3 linked regions of the Prosthecodimorpha staleyi genome follow. Each later gene encodes a partner of the first gene's protein in a complex. Links are inferred from orthologs where the notes say so. Each region holds a gene or a part of one and is shown in the gene's direction. Other genes may lie near its edges.

Region 1 (5,951 bases):
CCCGCGCGCCTTCTACCGCAAGCTGAAGATGTCGCGTCTCGCGCTTCGTGAACTGGGCAACCAGGGCATGATTCCGGGCCTCGTGAAGTCGAGCTGGTGAGGAGCGCCCGATGACCATGACCGATCCCCTGGGCGATATGCTGACCCGGATCCGCAATGCGCAGATGCGGCGCAAGTCGAAGGTTCTGACCCCGGCTTCCAAGCTGCGCGCCAACGTGCTCGACGTTCTGAAGACCGAGGGCTACATCCGCGGCTACGAGCTCGTGGATGTCGACGGCGGCAAGTCGGAGTTCGAGATCGAACTCAAGTATTACGACGGCGAACCGGTGATCCGCTCGATCCAGCGCGTCTCGAAGCCTGGTCGCCGCGTCTATTCGTCCGTTGCCAACATTCCGCGGGTCGCCAACGGCCTCGGCGTGACCATCCTGTCGACCCCGAAGGGCGTCATGGCCGATCACGCCGCGCGCGACTCGAATGTCGGCGGCGAAGTGCTCTGCACCGTGTTCTGATCGGGAGAGGACCTTATCCATGTCTCGTATCGGAAAGAAGGCGGTCCCGGTTCCCGCCGGCGTCAATGCCGAGGTTGCCGGCCAGACCGTCAACGTGAAGGGCCCGAAGGGCGCTCTGTCGTTCGTGGTGCACGACCTCGTCGAGGTCACCAAGGGCGACGAAGGCATCGCGGTGAAGCCGCGCGACGAGTCCAAGCAGGCACGCTCGCTCTGGGGCATGTCGCGCACGATGATCTCCAACCTGATCGTCGGCGTCTCCAAGGGCTTCGAGAAGAAGCTCGAGATCAACGGCGTCGGCTACAAGGCGGCGCTCGCGGGCAAGAACCTCAATCTCTCGCTCGGCTACAGCCACGACGTGATCTATCCGGTGCCGGAAGGCATCACGATCGCGGTCGCCGGCCAGAAGCAGGATCAGATCAGCATCTCCGGCATCGACAAGCAGCGTGTCGGCCAGGTGGCTGCCGAGATCCGCGAATTCCGCGGCCCCGAGCCCTACAAGGGCAAGGGCGTCAAGTATGCCGGTGAGAAGATCTTCCGCAAGGAAGGCAAGAAGAAGTAAGGAGCGGTCATCATGGCTCATGCGTCTACTACGGAGCGCCGTCGCGCCCGCGTTCGCCGTGCCGTGAAGGCCGCGGCCAACGGTCGTCCGCGCCTTTCGGTGTTCCGGTCCTCGAAGAACATCTACGCCCAGATCATCGACGACGTGGCCGGGGCGACCCTGGCTTCGGCGTCGACGCTCGAGAAGGACCTCAAGGGGTCCCTCAAGACGGGCGCCGACGTGGAAGCCGCCAAGGTCGTCGGCAAGCTCCTGGCGGAGCGGGCCAAGTCGGCCGGCGTCGAGCAGGTCGTGTTCGATCGCGGCGGCTACATCTACCACGGGCGCGTCAAGGCGCTTGCGGAGGCTGCGCGCGAGGGCGGCCTCGACTTCTGAGGCATTCCGGGGATCTCAAGCGCGCGCCTTCGTCGGTGCAGCGCGGCAAGGATGATTGACTATGGCAACCCGCGAGCGTGAAGAACGCGACAGCGAATTCGTCGACCGGCTGGTTCACATCAACCGCGTCGCCAAGGTGGTGAAGGGCGGCCGGCGCTTCGGCTTCGCCGCCCTGGTCGTTGTCGGCGACCAGAAGGGCCGCGTCGGCTTCGGCCACGGCAAGGCCCGCGAAGTCCCCGAGGCGATCCGCAAGGCGACCGAGGCGGCCAAGCGCAGCCTGGTGCGCGTTCCGCTCCGCGAGGGGCGCACGCTGCATCATGACGTGAACGGCCATCACGGCGCCGGCAAGGTGATCCTTCGCGCGGCTCCGGCCGGTACCGGCATCATCGCCGGCGGCCCGATGCGCGCCGTGTTCGAGACGCTCGGCGTCCAGGACGTGGTCGCCAAGTCGCTCGGTTCGTCGAACCCCTACAACATGATCCGGGCGACCTTCGACGCCCTCAAGCACGAGGACAGCCCGCGCTCCGTCGCGGCGCGGCGCGGCATCAAGGTGTCGACGCTGCAGTCCCGCCGGCGCGAAGAGGGCATCGACGCGACCAGCGCCGAGGCCTGACCGGGTCCGAGTTTCGAAATCGCCGGGGCCGCTTGAATGAGAGCGGCTCCGTCCCCAGCTGAAGCAACAGGGGTCAAGACCCATGTCGACGACTGACAAGACCGTCACGGTCGAGCAGATCGGCAGCCCGGCCCGCCGTCCCGGCGACCAGCGCGCCACTCTGATCGGACTCGGTCTCAACAAGCGGCATCGCCGCTCCACCCTGAAGGATAGTCCTCAGGTCCGGGGCATGATCGCCAAGGTGCAGCATCTCGTCCGCGTCGTGGACGAGTAAACCGGCCTCGAGGAACCTCCCATGAAGCTGAATGAGATCAGCGACAATCCGGGCGCTGCCAAGAAGGGCAAGCGTCTCGGCCGTGGCATCGGTTCGGGCCTCGGCAAGACCTCCGGTCGCGGCGTGAAGGGTCAGAAGGCCCGCAGCGGTGTGGCCGTGAACGGGTTTGAAGGCGGCCAGATGCCGCTGCATCGGCGCCTGCCGAAGCGCGGCTTCAAGAACATCTTCCGGGCCGATTACAACGAGGTCAGCCTGGATCGCGTCGCGCAGGCGATCGAAGCCGGCCGCCTCGATGCGACCCAGACGGTGACCGCCGAGGCGCTCGTCGCCGCCGGCGTCATCCGTCGCGTCAAGGACGGCGTGCGGCTGCTCGGCCCGGGCGAGCTTGGCAAGGCCGTGACCTTCGAGGTCGCGGGTGCGTCGAAGCCGGCCGCCGAGGCGATCGCCAAGGCCGGCGGCACGCTGGTTCTGCCGGAAGCCGCTGCGGCGGAGTGACGGGTTCGAGATCATCACCGGGGCCGCGGCAGCGCGGCCCCGGTTGCCTGTCGTTACGGACCCGAAGCGTCGTCGTGCCAGCTTGGCGCCGGGGCGGTTCCGGTCGATACGAGGGCGGGAGCGGCATCCGATTCGGTTTTGGACGGATCGGATCCTGCTCCCGTCTTGCCCTGAAGCGAGCGGGCGCCCTGGAACATCGGAGTGAGGCGAATGGCTTCTGCAGCCGAACAACTGGCAGCTAACCTCAACTGGGGCGCCTTCGCGAAGGCTGAGGAACTCAAGAAGCGGATCTGGTTCACCCTCGGCGCGCTGCTGGTCTACCGGTTCGGCACCTATCTGCCGCTGCCGGGCATCGATCCGGAGGCGCTGTCGCGCGCCTTCTCGAACGCCCAGACCGGGATCATCGGCCTGTTCAATATGTTCTCGGGCGGCGCCGTCGGGCGCATGGCGATCTTCGCCCTCGGGATCATGCCGTATATCTCGGCCTCGATCATCGTGCAGCTCTTGACCACCGTCCTTCCGGCCTTCGAAGCGCTGAAGAAGGAAGGCGAGTCCGGCCGCAAGCAGCTCAACCAGTATACCCGCTACCTGACCGTCATCCTGGCCGTGTTCCAGGCCTATGCGATCGCCGTCGGGCTCGAAGGCTCGCAGAACAGCATCGTCGGCGATCCGGGCGTGTTCTTCCGCATCTCGGCCGTGCTGACGCTGGTCGGCGGCACCATGTTCCTGATGTGGCTCGGCGAGCAGATCACTTCGCGCGGCATCGGCAACGGCATTTCGCTGATCATCTTTGCCGGCATCGTCGCCGAACTGCCGCGCGCCATCGCCGGCACGCTCGAACTCGGCCGCCAGGGCGCCATCTCGACCCCGGTGATTCTCGGCATCATCGTGCTGGCCGTGATCGTGATCGCCTTCATCGTGTTCATGGAGCGCGCCCAGCGCCGGCTGCTGATCCAGTATCCGAAGCGCCAGGTCGGCAACCAGATCATGCAGGGGCAGTCGTCGCATCTGCCGCTGAAGCTGAACACGGCCGGCGTCATCCCGCCGATCTTCGCCTCCTCGCTCTTGCTGCTGCCGGCGACGGTCGCCAATTTCCAGGCCGGGCAGGCCGGTGGCTGGCTGACGACCGTGACGGCGATCCTTGGCCATGGACAGCCGCTCTACATGCTGCTCTACACGGCCCTGATCCTGTTCTTCTCCTTCTTCTATACGGCGATCGTGTTCAATCCGACCGACACCGCCGACAATCTGAAGAAGCATGGCGGCTTCATTCCGGGCATCCGGCCCGGTGAGCGGACCGCCGAGTACATCGACTACGTGCTGACCCGGATTACGGTCGTCGGTGCGATCTACATCGCCATCGTTTGTCTCTTACCCGAATTCCTCATTTCCTGGACCGGCGTGCCGTTCTATTTCGGTGGTACGTCGCTGTTGATCGTGGTCTCGGTGACCATGGATACGGTGTCGCAAATCCAGGGACATCTGCTCGCCCATCAATACGAAGGTATGATCAAGCGGGCGAAGCTCAAAGGGGGAAGGCGATGAGACTGATTCTGCTCGGGCCGCCGGGCGCCGGCAAAGGCACCCAGGCGTCGCGGCTCGTGGCGAAGTACGGCATCGTGCAGCTGTCGACCGGCGATATGCTGCGCGCGGCCGTCAAGGCGGGCACCGAGATCGGCCTCAAGGCCAAGGCGGTGATGGATGCCGGGCAACTGGTGTCGGACGATATCGTCATCGGTGTCGTCGCCGACCGGATCGACGAGGCGGACTGCGCGAAGGGCTTCATTCTCGACGGCTTCCCGCGGACGGTTCCGCAGGCGGAGGCTCTGACATCGATGCTGCGCTCGAAGGGCATGAAGCTCGACGCGGTGATCGAACTCAAGGTCGACGAGGAGGCTCTGGTCCGCCGCATGGAGAGCCGGGTCGCGGAGACCCAGGCGGCCGGCGGCCAGGTCCGGGCGGACGACAATCCGGAGAGCTTCAAGAAGCGGCTGACGGAATATCGCGAGAAGACCGCTCCGCTGTCGAAATACTATGCCGGAACCGGCGAGTTGCGCACCGTCGACGGCATGCTGCCGATCGATCAGGTGTCGGTCGAGATCGCGACGATTCTCGGAGCCTGACGCCGTTCGGGGTTCGGGGGCAGGGGCCCTGCGGAGCCGGCGGCATCGGGACTTCGATCCGGACCGGGATCCTTCTGGATCATGGTTCGATGAGTGGCAAACAAGAGTCCGCGCCGGGTTGACTGCCTTGCGCGGACTCACTATATCCCGACGCTCAATCGCGACGATCGTGCGATCGGCGTCGGACCCTGGAGGGGACCGGCCCCGGTCGGTCGTTCTGTGTGCGGTTCCTTCCGGAGACAGGTCCTTGATGGTGGCGGTCGTCTCCGGACACCGCATCGACTGGAGAGAAATGCCGTGGCCCGCATTGCAGGCGTGAACATTCCGACCAACAAGCGCGTCCTTATCGCGCTGCAGTACATCCATGGGATCGGGCAGAAGAACGCCCAGGAGATCGTGGAGAAGGTCCGCATCGCTCCTGATCGGCGCGTGCACGATCTCTCGGATGCCGAAGTGCTGCAGATCCGCGAAGTGATCGACCGCGACTACATGGTCGAGGGCGACCTTCGCCGCGACGTGGCGATGAACATCAAGCGTCTGATGGATCTCGGCTGCTATCGCGGCCTGCGTCATCGTCGCGGGCTGCCGGTGCGCGGTCAGCGCACCCACACCAACGCGCGGACCCGCAAGGGCCCGGCCAAGCCGATCGCCGGCAAGAAGAAGTGAGGATGACCGCCTTCGCCGGCCGCGCGTGAGCGTCGCCGGATCCGGGGGCGGCGGTCCGACCGCACGAGACCGATCGGGTCACGAAAGAATTCGAGGATCAGCCACATGGCTAAAGAAGCCCAGCGCGTCCGCCGCCGCGAACGGAAGAATATCTCCTCCGGCGTTGCGCACGTGAATTCGACCTTCAACAATACCATGATCACCATCACCGACGCGCAGGGCAACACGATTGCCTGGTCGTCGGCCGGTGCCAACGGCTTCAAGGGCTCGCGCAAGTCGACCCCGTTCGCGGCCCAGATCGCCGCCGAAGAGTGCGCGCGCAAGGCCCAGGAGCATGGCA
Region 2 (5,806 bases), on another replicon or contig:
CCGGCGCGGGCATCTTCGATTTGGTCGTGCCGGGACATGATCTCGTTGACGGCCCGCTCGCGTGCGACTTCGGCCTTGAGCTGATTCTTGACCTCCTCGAACGGCTTCTGGCCGGCCGGCTTGATCTCCATCAGACGCAGCATCACGGTCCGGAAGCGGCCCTTGACCACGCCGGTCACGTCGCCGTCCTTGGCCAACGCGAAGGCTGCATCGCCGACCGCCGGATCGAGGAAGCCGGCCTTGCTCAAGAGCCCCAGATCGGCATCCTCGGCCTTGATCGAGCGCTCGGCGAGCAGATCGTCGAAGCTCTTGCCGGACTTCAGAAGCGCGGACGCCGCCTCGGCCTCCTCCGGCTTGTCGAAGGCGATCTGCTGCACGCGCCGCTTCTCCGGATCGCCGAAGCGGCCGGGATTGCGCTGGTAGGCGGCCTTGGCGTCGTCGTCGGTCACGTCGCCGGGCCGGGCGATGGTCTCCGGGTCGATCGCAAGCGCCACGACCTTGCGGTATTCGGGCGCCCGGAACTGGACCTTGCGCTCCTCGAAATAGGTCTTCAGCACGTCCGGCGCCGGATCGGCGATGTCTCCGACGATGGCCGGAGTCAATTGCATATAGGAAACGACCCGCTCCTCGTTGCGGTAGGCATTGGCGGCCTCCAGCAGCATCTTCGGTGCCGGCATCGGGCCGGCGACGGCCTCGATCAACTGGCTGCGGATGGCGCTGTCGCGGGCGAGGGCGACATATTGATCTTCCGACCAGCCGTTGCTCTGCAGGATCTGGCTGAACCGGCCGCGCGAAAACTGGCCGCCGGCCTGGAAGGTCGGGTCGGCCTGGATCTGTCGCACGAGTTCAATGTCGGACACGCCGACGCCGAGCCGACGGGCGGTATCCAGAATCGCGGCGTCGGTCACCATCTGGCTGATCAGCAGCCCCGGCAGGCCGGCCCGGTTCGCCTCGTCACGGGTCATCGGCTTGCCGCGGCGCCGGCTGATCGTGTCGAGCTCGCGCCGATAGGCCTGGTCGAAGGCCGTGGTGGTCACCTTCTGACTGCCGACGGTGGCCACGGTATTGCCGCCGAAGCCGCGGAACACGTCCGAGACGCCCCAGAAAACGCCGAAGCTGACGATGAGAAGCGCAAGCAGAAGCTTGGCGATCCACGTGGAGGCGCCGCGGCGCATGGAGTCGAGCATGGACTGGGACCGGTTCCTGGTCTGACGAGCGGGGACCCCCGCGAGCGGCGCGGATCATAGGGAGACCGCCCGACAAGGGCAAGGCGCGCCGAACGTGCACGGATCCGCGGGGTACCGGGGCCTCGCGAGCGGGCTCGTGGAGGTCTTCGGTCCGGCCGGCACGCCTTTCGGCGGCCTTCCGACCGTCGGAGCGGTCTGGTAAGCCGGCGGCATCAGAAGACGCGTGGAGGAGATGGGCATGAAGCCGCTGGTCGCCGGGAACTGGAAGATGAACGGGCTCTCGGCCTCGCTGGCCGAGATCGACCGGATGGCCGCCGGCTTCGACGCCGCGCTGGCTGGACGGATCGACCTGATGGTCTGTCCACCCGCGACCCTCCTGGCGGCCCTGGCGGCACGCGCGGCGACGACCGGGATCGCGGTCGGCGGGCAGGACTGCCACCCTGCGGCCTCGGGCGCGCATACCGGCGATATCGCTGCGGAGATGATCGCCGATGCCGGCGGCACGGCCGTGATCGTCGGCCATTCCGAACGCCGCTCCGATCATGGCGAGTCCGACGCCGTCGTGAAGGCCAAGGCCGAGGCGGCCCTGCGCGCCGGCCTGACCGCCATCGTCTGCATCGGCGAGACGCGCGCCGAGCGCGAGGCCGGTCGCACGCTGGATGTGGTCGGCGGCCAGTTGGCCGGCTCGCTGCCGGACGGGGCCCATGCCGGCAATCTGGTGGTCGCCTACGAGCCGGTCTGGGCGATCGGCACGGGGCTGACGCCGACGCCGGCCGACGTGGCGGAGGTGCATGGCTTCCTGCGCGGCCGCCTCGTTGTCCTGCTCGGTGCGGAGGGCAGCAATGTCCGCATTCTTTACGGCGGCTCGGTCAAGCCGTCGAATGCGGCGGAGTTGATGGCCGTGCCGGACGTGAACGGCGCGCTGGTCGGCGGCGCCAGCCTGAAGGCGGCGGATTTCCTGGGAATCGCCGCCGCCTATCGGTGACGGCACCGAGGCGCCGGCGCATTGTTGTGCGCCGTCCGCGCTTGCCGCATCGCGCGGGTTGGCAACCGGCCGCGCGATCGTGTATGACGCATCCGAATTGCGCCGCCGCTGGCGGCTCCCTATCTGATGCCGAGCGGGATCGAACCACGGTCCGGCTCGGCATGCGTTCGTGCAATCACATCCCCTGGACGCCAGCGGCCCACGGGACTACCGGGACGATTCGATGGAAACCGTCATCATCGTCATTCATCTGATGATCGTGATCGCGCTGGTCGGCGCGGTTCTGATCCAGAAGTCGGAGGGCGGCGCGCTTGGCATCGGCGGCGGCGGCGGCTTCATGTCGTCGCGCGGCACCGCCAACGTGCTCACCCGTACGACGGGCTTCCTCGCGGCCGGCTTCTTCGCGACCTCGCTGCTTCTCGGCGTGCTGGCCTCCAGCCATCGCGGCGAGCGGCCCTCCTCGATCCTCGACAAGGCCCCGGCCGCAGCCGGCGCTCCGGCGACCCCGGGCACTCCGGCGGCTCCCGGCGCCACGCCCGCACCGGGCACCGGCCAGGGCGGCGTCCTCGATCAGCTGATGCAGCAGCAGCAGCGCGGCCCGGCAGCGCCCGCCAACCCGCAGTAGCGGGAAGGCGGCCTCGGGTCCGCGTACGGGATGCCGGCCGGTCGGCCGGCGTGCCGGACCGGGTCGCCGGCGCTGGGCAGGATGCTCGCGTGAGTGGCCTTCGGGCCCGCGCGGGCGCGGCGTTTTGGAATGCGACTCATCGTCGGATGGCGCAACCGGGCCCCGGAGGGCTGACCGGCGCCCTCCATGTTTTTATTTTGAACGTTGCGGCGCCTCTTCGCGAATCGGCCCGCACGTGGTTAGGTCGAGGCCCATGGCGCGGTACGTCTTCATCACCGGCGGCGTGGTTTCTTCCCTGGGCAAGGGCCTCGCTTCAGCGGCTCTCGGAGCCTGTCTCCAGGCGCGCGGCTACAAGGTCCGCCTGCGCAAGCTGGATCCCTATCTCAACGTCGATCCCGGCACGATGTCGCCCTACCAGCATGGCGAGTGTTTCGTGACCGACGACGGCGCCGAGACCGATCTCGATCTCGGCCACTACGAGCGGTTCACGGGGCGTCCCGCCAACCGCCAGGACAACATCACCACCGGCCGGATCTATCAGGACATTCTCGCCAAGGAGCGCCGCGGCGACTATCTCGGCGGCACCGTCCAGGTGATCCCGCATGTCACCGACGCGATCAAGGATTTCGTCGTCACCGGCAATGACGGCTACGATTTCGTCCTGGTCGAGATCGGCGGCACCGTCGGCGACATCGAGGGCCTGCCCTTCTTCGAGGCGATCCGTCAGCTCGGCAACGATCTGCCGCGCGGCCATGCCGTCTATATCCACCTGACGCTGATGCCCTATATCCCGAGCGCGGGCGAGCTGAAGACCAAGCCGACGCAGCATTCGGTCAAGGAACTGCGCTCGATCGGCATCCAGCCGGACATCCTGCTGGTCCGCGCCGATCGGGAGATCCCCGAGTCGGAGCGCAAGAAGCTCTCGCTGTTCTGCAACGTCCGCCCCTCCGCCGTGATCCAGGCGCTCGACGTTCCCTCCATCTACGACGTGCCAATCGCCTATCACCGCGAAGGGCTCGACGACGAGGTGTTGGCCGCCTTCGGGATCACCGGCGCGCCGAAGCCGAATCTGGAGCGCTGGCAGGACATCTCCCAGCGCATCCACAATCCGGAAGGCCGGGTCACCATCGCGGTGGTCGGCAAGTATACCGGCCTCAAGGATGCCTATAAGTCGCTGATCGAGGCGCTGACCCATGGCGGCATCGCCAACCGGGTCAAGGTCGACATCGACTGGATCGAATCGGAGATCTTCGAGAAGGAGGATCCGGCACCGTTCCTGGAGCATGTCCACGGCATCCTGGTGCCGGGCGGCTTCGGCAAGCGCGGCACCGAAGGCAAGATCGCGGCCGCCGGCTACGCCCGCCGGCGCGGCATCCCCTATTTCGGCATCTGCTTCGGCATGCAGATGGCGGTGATCGAGGCGGCGCGCAGCCTGGCCGGCGTCGAAGGCGCCAATTCCAGCGAATTCGGCCCCTGCGACGAGCCGGTCGTCGGCCTCCTGACCGAATGGGCGCGCGGCAACGAGCTGGAGCGGCGCGCCGAGGGCGGCGATCTTGGCGGCACCATGCGGCTCGGGGCCTATACGGCCAAGCTCGCGGCCGGTTCCAAGATCGCGGCCTGCTACGGCGCGACCGAAATCTCCGAACGCCATCGGCATCGCTACGAGGTCAACATCGCCTATCGCGACCGTCTGGAAGCGAACGGCATGCGCTTCGCCGGCATGTCGCCGGACGGCGTGCTGCCCGAGACGGTCGAACTGGTCGACCATCCCTGGTTCGTCGGTGTCCAGTATCATCCCGAACTGAAGAGCCGGCCCTTCGAGCCGCACCCGCTCTTCAAGGCCTTCGTCGCCGCCGCCAAGACGCAGAGCCGGCTGGTCTGAGAGACACCGCAGGGCCGGCCTGACCGGGCCGGCCTCGGCCCTCCACAGGCCTTGCGGGAACTTCTGAAAATGCAAAGGGCCGGAGGCGGTTTGCCGCCTCCGGCCCTTGTCGTCTTTCAAGGCCGGACGATCACTTCTCGCCCATGCCCTTCAGGATCGGGTTCCAGCGGGCGACTTCGCTTTCGACCAGCTTCTGCAGCGCGTCCGGCGTGCGGCCGGCCTTGTCGGGGATGACGCCGCCGAGTTCGAGCAGGCGCTTGCGGGTGTTCTCGTCGTCGAGCGCCTTGTCGAGCGCGGCGGCCAGCTTGGCGACGATCGGGGCCGGGGTGCCCTTCGGGGCGAAGACCGCGTTCCAGGCCGAGACCTGGTAGTCGGGCAGGCCGGCTTCCTTGGTGGTCGGCACGTTCGGCAGGGCCGGGGAGCGCTCCGGGGTGGCGATCGCATAGGCCTTGATGGTGCCGGCGGCGATCTGCGGGGCGACGTTGACGATCTGGTCGGCCATGTAGTCGACCGAATTGGCCATCAGGTCGTTCAGCGCCGGGCCGGTGCCGCGATAGGCGATCATGGCCGGCTTGATGCCGAGCTGGGCATTGAGCAGCACGCCGGTCGAATGAGAGACCGAACCGACGCCGGCATGGGCCATGTTGATCTTGGCCTCGTTGGCCTTCACATAGGCGATGAAGCCCTTCAGGTCCGGCGCCGGGAAGTCCTTCTTGGCGACGATCAGGATCGGCGTGCCGGCGGCCAGCCCGATCGGGGCGAAGTCCTTGGCCGGATCATATTTGAGGTTGGGATAGAGGGCCGGCGCGGCGCCGTGGGTGCCCATGTGGCCCATCATGATCGTGTAGCCGTCCGGGGCCGCCTGGGCGCCGCGCGTGATGCCGGTGGTGCCTCCAGCGCCGGCGACGTTCTCGACCACGACCTGCTGGCCGAGCGTCTTCGACATGTGGTCGCCGACGATGCGCGCCACCACGTCGGTGGGTCCGCCCGCGGCGAAGGGCACGATCATGGTGACCTGACGGACCGGATAGTTGTCCTGAGCCAGGGCTGCGGTGCCGAAGCCGACCACGGCGGCGACGGCGATAAGCAAGGATTTCATCGAGGTACCTCCCATTGTTGATTTGAAG
Region 3 (6,371 bases), on another replicon or contig:
CACCCCCAACCCGAGGAGCTCCGATGGACTTCCTGAAGATGATGAAGCAGGCCAAGGACATGCAGGCGCGGATGGCGGGCCTGCAGGACGAACTGGCCACGATCGAGGTGTCCGGCGCCTCCGGTGCGGGCCTCGTCACCGTCACGGTCTCCGGCAAGGGCGAGATGCGCTCGGTCAAGATCGACCCGTCGCTGCTGAAGCCGGACGACGCGGAAATCCTTGAGGATCTGATCGTCGCGGCGCATCGCGACGCGAACGCCAAGGCGGAAGCGGCGATCGCCGCCAAGATGGCCGAACTGACCGGCGGTCTCGGCCTGCCGGCCGGTTTCAAGCTGCCGTTCTGACGCCGGCCCGGGCTCGCGCGTGCCGGCCGGCTCGAAGGGTTTGGGTTTCGGAACCTGGGGCGGTCAGACGGTGCGGTCGAGCACGCGACCGAGGCCGGAGGTGATCGGGGCCTTGGTGACCTCCTTCTCGACGACCTTCTCCTTGTCTTCCTTGCGGGTCTCGGTGGCCTGGCGATCGAGACGCGTGTTGCCGCCGAGATCGATGAAATGCTTCCGCTGCGCCTTGTCCACGCTGGTCATGCCGCTTCTCGCCCCCTGTTCTGCGGCGGATCGTTGGACGGCATCCGTGAATCCCGACTTGCGCGGATCGTTCAAAGTCTAGGCAATCTGGAAATTTCCGGGGAGGAATTGCGGCTCCCCGCCGACGAGGCCCATTCCCATGTCGAAATCCATCGCCGGGCCCGAGATCGAGCGTCTGATCCAGCTGCTCGGCAAGCTGCCCGGGCTCGGGCCGCGTTCGGCGCGGCGGGCCGCCCTGGCGCTCGTGAAGCGCAAGGAAACCCTGCTGGCCCCGCTGGCGCGCGCCTGCACTGAGGTCAACGAAAAGGTCGGCGTGTGCACGGTCTGCGGCAATGTCGACACCGTCGATCCCTGTTCGATCTGCCGCGATCCGCGCCGCGACGAGAGCACGATCGTGGTGGTCGAGGACGTGTCCGATCTCTGGGCCCTGGAGCGGGCCGGCGCGATGGCGGCGCGCTATCACGTGCTCGGCGGGGTGATGTCGCCGCTCGACGGCATCGGCCCGGACGACCTGAACATTCGCGGCCTGATCGAACGCTGCCGCTCGGGCCGCGTCGGGGAGGTCATCCTCGCGGTCAACGCCACCGTCGAGGGCCAGACGACCGCGCATTACATCACCGGCGAGATCGCCGGTCTTAAGGCCGACGGGATCGACGTGACGGTGACCCGGCTGGCCCATGGCGTGCCGGTCGGCGGGGAACTCGACTATCTCGACGACGGCACTTTGGCGGCGGCCCTGAAAGCGCGGACGCGGTTCTGAGCCCGGGGCCCCCGCGCCCACGAAAAAGCCGGCGCCGCGGGGATGTCCGTGACGCCGGCTCGAAGCGCCCGCGGCCGGGCGGTCAGATCACTTCTTCGCGCCGAGCGCGGTCTCGTCGATTTCGACCTTCGCGGTCTTCTTCAGCTGGGTGAGCGCTTCGGAGAACTTCTCCTGGACGACCTGCTGGCGGAGCTGGTCCTTGACCTCGTCGAGGCTCGGTACCTTCTGCTTGCGCTTGTCCTCGACACGGATGACGTGAAAGCCGAATTGGGTCTGCACCGGGGTCTTGGTGAACTCGCCCGGCTTCAGCTCCTGCACGGCCTTGTCGAACTCGGCGACCATTTCGCCGGCGCCGAAATAGCCGAGATCGCCGCCTTCCTTGGCCGAGCCCGGATCCTGCGACTTGTCGGCCGCGATCTTGGCGAAATCGCCGCCCTTGGCGATGTCGGCGATAATCGCGTCGGCCTCTTCCTTGGTCTTGACCAGGATGTGGCGGGCGCGGGTCTCCTCCGGCGGGGTGGTGCCGCCGACATACTTGTCGTAGGCCGCCTTCACATCGGCGTCAGTGACGGAGCCGTCGACCTTGATCTTCACGAATTCGTTGATCAGCAGACGCTGCCGCAGGTTCTCCAGCCGCTTCTTGAATTCGTCCGACGCGCCGAGGCCGTCCTTGTCGGCCTGACCGGCGAGGATCTGGATGTCGATCAGGCGGTCGAGCGCGGCGCGGCGGCGGGCCGGTTCCGGCAACTGGGCAAACTGCTGCGACATCTCGGCCATCACGGCGGCAAGGTCGGACTCCGTGATCGGCTTGCCGTCGACGGTCGCGATCTTCTTGTCCTCCGCGGCCGCGGCGGGCGTCCATCCGGCCGATCCGATCACGGCCGCCGAGGCCAGAAGGGCGGCCAGGACCGCGATGCGTGACGCTTTGATCATCGGAACTATCCTTCGATGGTTTCTTCGCCCCGATAGGGACCGATTGCGGCGGGGCCGTGAATTCGGGCCGGCACATTGGTGCAAAGCCGTGACGTTGACAACAGGGAGGCCCCCACTTATCTCTGCCGCGGCCCCCCGTGGCGCCGGGTTTCGGCTCGTCTTGCGACGGGCTGTCGCGCCCCGCCAGCCCCTCTCGCCGGCTCGCCGCGCGGAGTTGAAAAACGAGGGCCGGTCGAGGGCGGCACGAGGGCTGTTCCGGACCCCGGGGCACGCGTTTCGTTTTCCCTCGGTCGCATTTCCATGAAATCTTCCGGTCGCGCCGGACGGAGCCGATCAGGCGTTCCGGCGGCGTCGCGGACCGACAGTCAGGAAAGGCCCTCCATGTTCGGGCTCGGAAATCTCGCCAAGAAGCTGTTCGGCTCCGCCAACGATCGCAAGGTGAAGGCCTACCGGCCGCGGGTTGAGGCCATCAATGCCCTTGAGGCCGAGCTCGCGCTGCTGACCGACGACGAACTCCGGGCACGCACGGAGACGTTCCGCGCCAACCTGGCCGCCGGCACCAAGCTCGACGATCTGCTGGTCCCGGCCTTTGCGACCGTGCGGGAGGCCGCCAAGCGCGCGATCGGGCAGCGGCATTACGATGTGCAGCTGATCGGCGGCATGGTGCTGCACGAGGGCAAGATTTCCGAGATGCGCACCGGCGAAGGCAAGACGCTGGTCGCGACCCTGCCGGTCTATCTCAATGCCCTGACCGGCAAGGGCGTGCATGTCGTCACCGTCAACGACTATCTCGCCTCGCGCGACGCCGAATGGATGGGGCGGGTCTATCGCTTCCTCGGCCTGACCGTCGGCGTGATCGTGCACGGTCTCGACGACGAGCAGCGCAAGGTCGCCTATGGCTGTGACGTGACCTACGGCACCAACAACGAGCTCGGCTTCGACTATCTGCGCGACAATATGAAGTACGAGGTCGGCCAGATGGTCCAGCGCGGCCATCACTACGCGATCGTCGACGAGGTCGACTCGATCCTGGTCGACGAGGCGCGCACGCCGCTGATCATTTCCGGCCCGCTCGACGACCGCTCCGAGCTCTACAACACCATCGACGCCTTCATTCCGCGGCTGACCGCCAAGGAAGACTACGAGATCGACGAGAAGCAGCGCACCGCCTCCTTCACCGAGGCCGGCATGGAGAAGCTCGAGCGGACGCTGGCCGAGGCCGGCCTGCTCAAGGGCGAGAACCTGTTCGACGTCGAGAACGTGACCGTCGTCCATCACGTCAATCAGGCGCTGCGCGCCCATTCGCTGTTCCAGCGCGACAAGGACTATATCGTCAAGAACGACGAGGTCGTGATCATCGACGAATTCACCGGCCGCATGATGCCCGGCCGGCGCTATTCGGAAGGCCTGCACCAGGCTCTTGAGGCCAAGGAGCACGTCAAGATCCAACCCGAGAACCAGACGCTGGCCTCGATCACCTTCCAGAACTACTTCCGCATGTACGAGAAACTCGGCGGCATGACCGGCACGGCCATGACCGAGGCGGACGAGTTCATGGACATCTACCGTCTGGAAGTGATCGACATCCCGACCAACCTGCCGGTCCAGCGGATCGACGACGACGACGAGGTCTATCGGACCAACGAGGAGAAGTATCGGGCGATCATCCGCCTGATCGAGGAGTGCAAGGGGCGCGGGCAGCCGATCCTGGTCGGTACCACCTCGATCGAGAAGTCCGAACTGCTCGCCCATCTTTTGGTCAAGGCCGGTTTCCGCCAGGCCGACCCGACCGATCCGGCCGCCTTCCGCGACCTCTATGACGGCGACCAGAAGTCGACCACCGAGAAGGTCTTCACGGTCCTCAACGCCCGCTACCACGAGCAGGAAGCCGCGATCGTCGCGGAAGCCGGCATTCCGGGCGCGATCACGATCGCGACCAACATGGCCGGCCGCGGCACCGACATCCAGCTCGGCGGCAATGTCGACATGCGCGTGCGCTACGAGCTGAAGGACATGGCCGAGGGGCCGGAGCGGGACGCGGCGGTCGAGCGGATCAAGGCCGACGTGGCGCGGCTGAAGGACCAGGCGCTGAAGGCCGGCGGCCTGTTCGTGCTGGGCACCGAGCGTCACGAAAGCCGGCGCATCGACAACCAGCTGCGCGGCCGCTCCGGCCGTCAGGGCGACCCGGGCCATTCCAAGTTCTTCCTGTCGCTGCAGGACGACCTGATGCGCATCTTCGGCACCGACCGCATGGACGGGATGCTGCAGAAGCTCGGCCTCAAGGAAGACGAAGCCATCATCCATCCCTGGATCAACAAGGCGCTGGAAAAGGCGCAGCAGAAGGTCGAGGCGCGCAACTTCGACATCCGCAAGAACCTGCTCAAGTTCGACAACGTCATGAACGACCAGCGCCGCGTCGTGTTCGACCAGCGCGTCGAGCTGATGCAGGGCGAGTTCGTCCGCGAGACCACCGACGGCATGCGCCATGACGTGATCGCCGATCTGGTGCGCAAGCACATTCCCGAGAATGCCTATGCGGAGCAGTGGGATGTGGCCGGCCTGAAGGCCGAGGTCCAGGAGCATCTCGGTCTCGATCTGCCGATCGAGGACTGGGCCAAGGAAGAGGGCATCGCCGACGAGGAGGTGCAGGACCGCCTGACCAAGGCGGCCGACGCGGTCATGGCCGACAAGCTCGAGCGCTTCGGCGAGGGCATGATGGCCTATGTCGAAAAGGCCGTGCTCCTGCAGACGCTCGACCATCTGTGGCGCGAGCACCTGGTCACGCTCGACCACCTGCGCCAGGTGATCGGCTTCCGCGGCTACGCCCAGCGCGATCCGCTGAACGAATACAAGACCGAGGCCTTCACGCTGTTCGAGGCCATGCTCAACGGCCTGCGCCGGGCCGTGACCGGGCAGCTGATGCGGGTCGAGATCGTCCAGCAGGAACCCTCGGCCTTCCAGCAGCCGGCCCTGCCGCCGATGCAGGTGCATCATGTCGACGCGGCGACCGGCCGCGACGAGTTCGAGGGCGGCTATGGCCAGGCTCTGGCTCCGGCGGCCGCCGCGCCGCAGGCCGTCGGCATCGATCCGAACGATCCGTCGACCTGGACCAATGTCAGCCGCAACGCCGCCTGCCCGTGCGGATCCGGCAAGAAATACAAGCATTGCCACGGCGCCCTGAACGCCTCCGGCACCATGACGGCCTGACAGCGATCAAGCGGCCCGCGACGGTCGCCACCCGCCCGCAAGCGCCATGTCAGACAAGCGCCCCGCACCCGGACGGTTGCGGGGCGTCCTTTTGAGCCGCGCCCGCGCCGACCGCGTCAGCTGCCGATCCGGCCGATTGCGGCAACCAGAGCGTTTTTGAGATCATTTGAGCAATATTGCGAGCATCCTGGATCGCTCATCCGGTCGACAGGTTCACATTTTAACATATTAGACTTGCGCCTATCTCGGTAAGAACTGCTTTGAACTTCGGTGGCACGGTACCCGTCAGAACAACGGATGTGCGCCATGCGGAAATGCCGAACCGTCCAACCGCCGATCCGCCCTGTCTCTCGCCTGGTGCGGCATGGGGGCGGCAATGTCGTGACCACCTTCGCGCTCTGTGCACCGCTCATCATCGGGCTGGCGGGATACGTGGTCGACAAGGCGGTCTGGCAGGCGCAGCGGATCGCCTTGCAGGATGTCGCAGACACCGCGTCGCTGGCCGCGGCCCGGACGCTCGCCACCGATCCGTCGCGATCGCCCGCCGCACGCGTCGCCGCCGCCCAGGCCAGTGCCGCGAAGGTCGTGTTCGCGGCCCGGCCGGACTTGACGCCCTCCATCACCGTTGCCGCCGACGGCCGCTCCGTGACCGTGGGCCTGGCCGAGCGCGGCATGGTCAGTTTCGCCGGCGTCTTCGGAGCCCGGCCGGTCGACCTGCAGGTGGCGGGCCAGGCGATCGTGGATCGGAACGCCGAGACCGCCTGCCTGTCTTCCGGCGATCCCTCCGCCTCGCGCTGCGCGCCTGCGGCGAATACCGGTGATGTTGCGTCCCTGCGCGATGGCAAGGCGCGCGAGCGCATCCTGATGCCGATGACTCAACTGATCCC

The links.
Region 2: secY (region 1) and secG share a complex: the UniProt entries of both Escherichia coli proteins name them as parts of the sec protein translocase complex. The link is inferred for Prosthecodimorpha staleyi from one-to-one orthologs.
Region 3: the proteins of secY (region 1) and secA are in contact, whole or in part, in a crystal structure (PDB 3DIN), measured with the Thermotoga maritima proteins. The link is inferred for Prosthecodimorpha staleyi from one-to-one orthologs. Residues at the interface, in WP_004081795.1 of Thermotoga maritima: Glu108, Gly109, Glu110, Glu111, Ala236, Glu237, Arg238, Arg239, Ile240, Thr241, Ile242, Gln243, Tyr244, Ala245, Arg246, Arg247, Val248, Thr249, Gly250, Arg251, Arg252, Val253, Tyr254, Gly256, Ala257, Ser258, Thr259, Tyr260, Leu261, Pro262; in WP_004082002.1 of Thermotoga maritima: Glu261, Ala262, Arg263, Lys300, Ala301, Arg302, Thr303, Ile304, Ile305, Leu323, Tyr324, Asp325, Pro326, Val329, Ser330, Tyr333, Ile336, Lys340, Phe345, Val349, Glu363, Phe364, Tyr374, Ser375, Gly376, Gly377, Glu393, Ile395, Thr482, Ser483.

The regions. Positions count from the first base shown.
Region 1 is NZ_JAHHZF010000009.1:6,969-12,919, forward strand. The notes cover bases 2,241-5,199. They hold secY (preprotein translocase subunit SecY), read left to right. Parts: upstream 2,241-3,032; coding sequence 3,033-4,367; downstream 4,368-5,199. Other genes in these bases: rpmD (50S ribosomal protein L30), read left to right, coding at 2,241-2,327; rplO (50S ribosomal protein L15), read left to right, coding at 2,349-2,822; KL771_RS17985 (adenylate kinase), read left to right, coding at 4,364-4,945. Outside these bases: rpsN (30S ribosomal protein S14), read left to right, coding at 1-100; rpsH (30S ribosomal protein S8), read left to right, coding at 111-509; rplF (50S ribosomal protein L6), read left to right, coding at 529-1,068; rplR (50S ribosomal protein L18), read left to right, coding at 1,081-1,440; rpsE (30S ribosomal protein S5), read left to right, coding at 1,502-2,053; more of rpmD, read left to right, coding at 2,136-2,240; rpsM (30S ribosomal protein S13), read left to right, coding at 5,243-5,611; rpsK (30S ribosomal protein S11), read left to right, coding at 5,717-5,951. UniProt on the Escherichia coli protein: The central subunit of the protein translocation channel SecYEG. Consists of two halves formed by TMs 1-5 and 6-10.
Region 2 is NZ_JAHHZF010000014.1:110,933-116,738, forward strand. The notes cover bases 1,283-4,096. They hold secG (preprotein translocase subunit SecG), read left to right. Parts: upstream 1,283-2,395; coding sequence 2,396-2,797; downstream 2,798-4,096. Other genes in these bases: tpiA (triose-phosphate isomerase), read left to right, coding at 1,420-2,172; KL771_RS24420 (CTP synthase), read left to right, coding at 3,051-4,096. Also shown: KL771_RS24405 (peptidylprolyl isomerase), read right to left, coding at 1-1,187; more of KL771_RS24420, read left to right, coding at 4,097-4,679; KL771_RS24425 (tripartite tricarboxylate transporter substrate-binding protein), read right to left, coding at 4,810-5,778. UniProt on the Escherichia coli protein: Subunit of the protein translocation channel SecYEG. Overexpression of some hybrid proteins has been thought to jam the protein secretion apparatus resulting in cell death; while this may be true it also results in FtsH-mediated degradation of SecY.
Region 3 is NZ_JAHHZF010000007.1:21,916-28,286, reverse strand. Bases 2,306-5,684 are described here. They hold secA (preprotein translocase subunit SecA), read left to right. Parts: upstream 2,306-2,658; coding sequence 2,659-5,484; downstream 5,485-5,684. Outside these bases: KL771_RS14735 (YbaB/EbfC family nucleoid-associated protein), read left to right, coding at 24-344; KL771_RS14730 (hypothetical protein), read right to left, coding at 408-584; recombination mediator RecR, read left to right, coding at 724-1,344; KL771_RS14720 (peptidylprolyl isomerase), read right to left, coding at 1,432-2,277; KL771_RS14710 (pilus assembly protein TadG-related protein), read left to right, coding at 5,866-6,371. UniProt on the Escherichia coli protein: Required for protein export, interacts with the SecYEG preprotein conducting channel.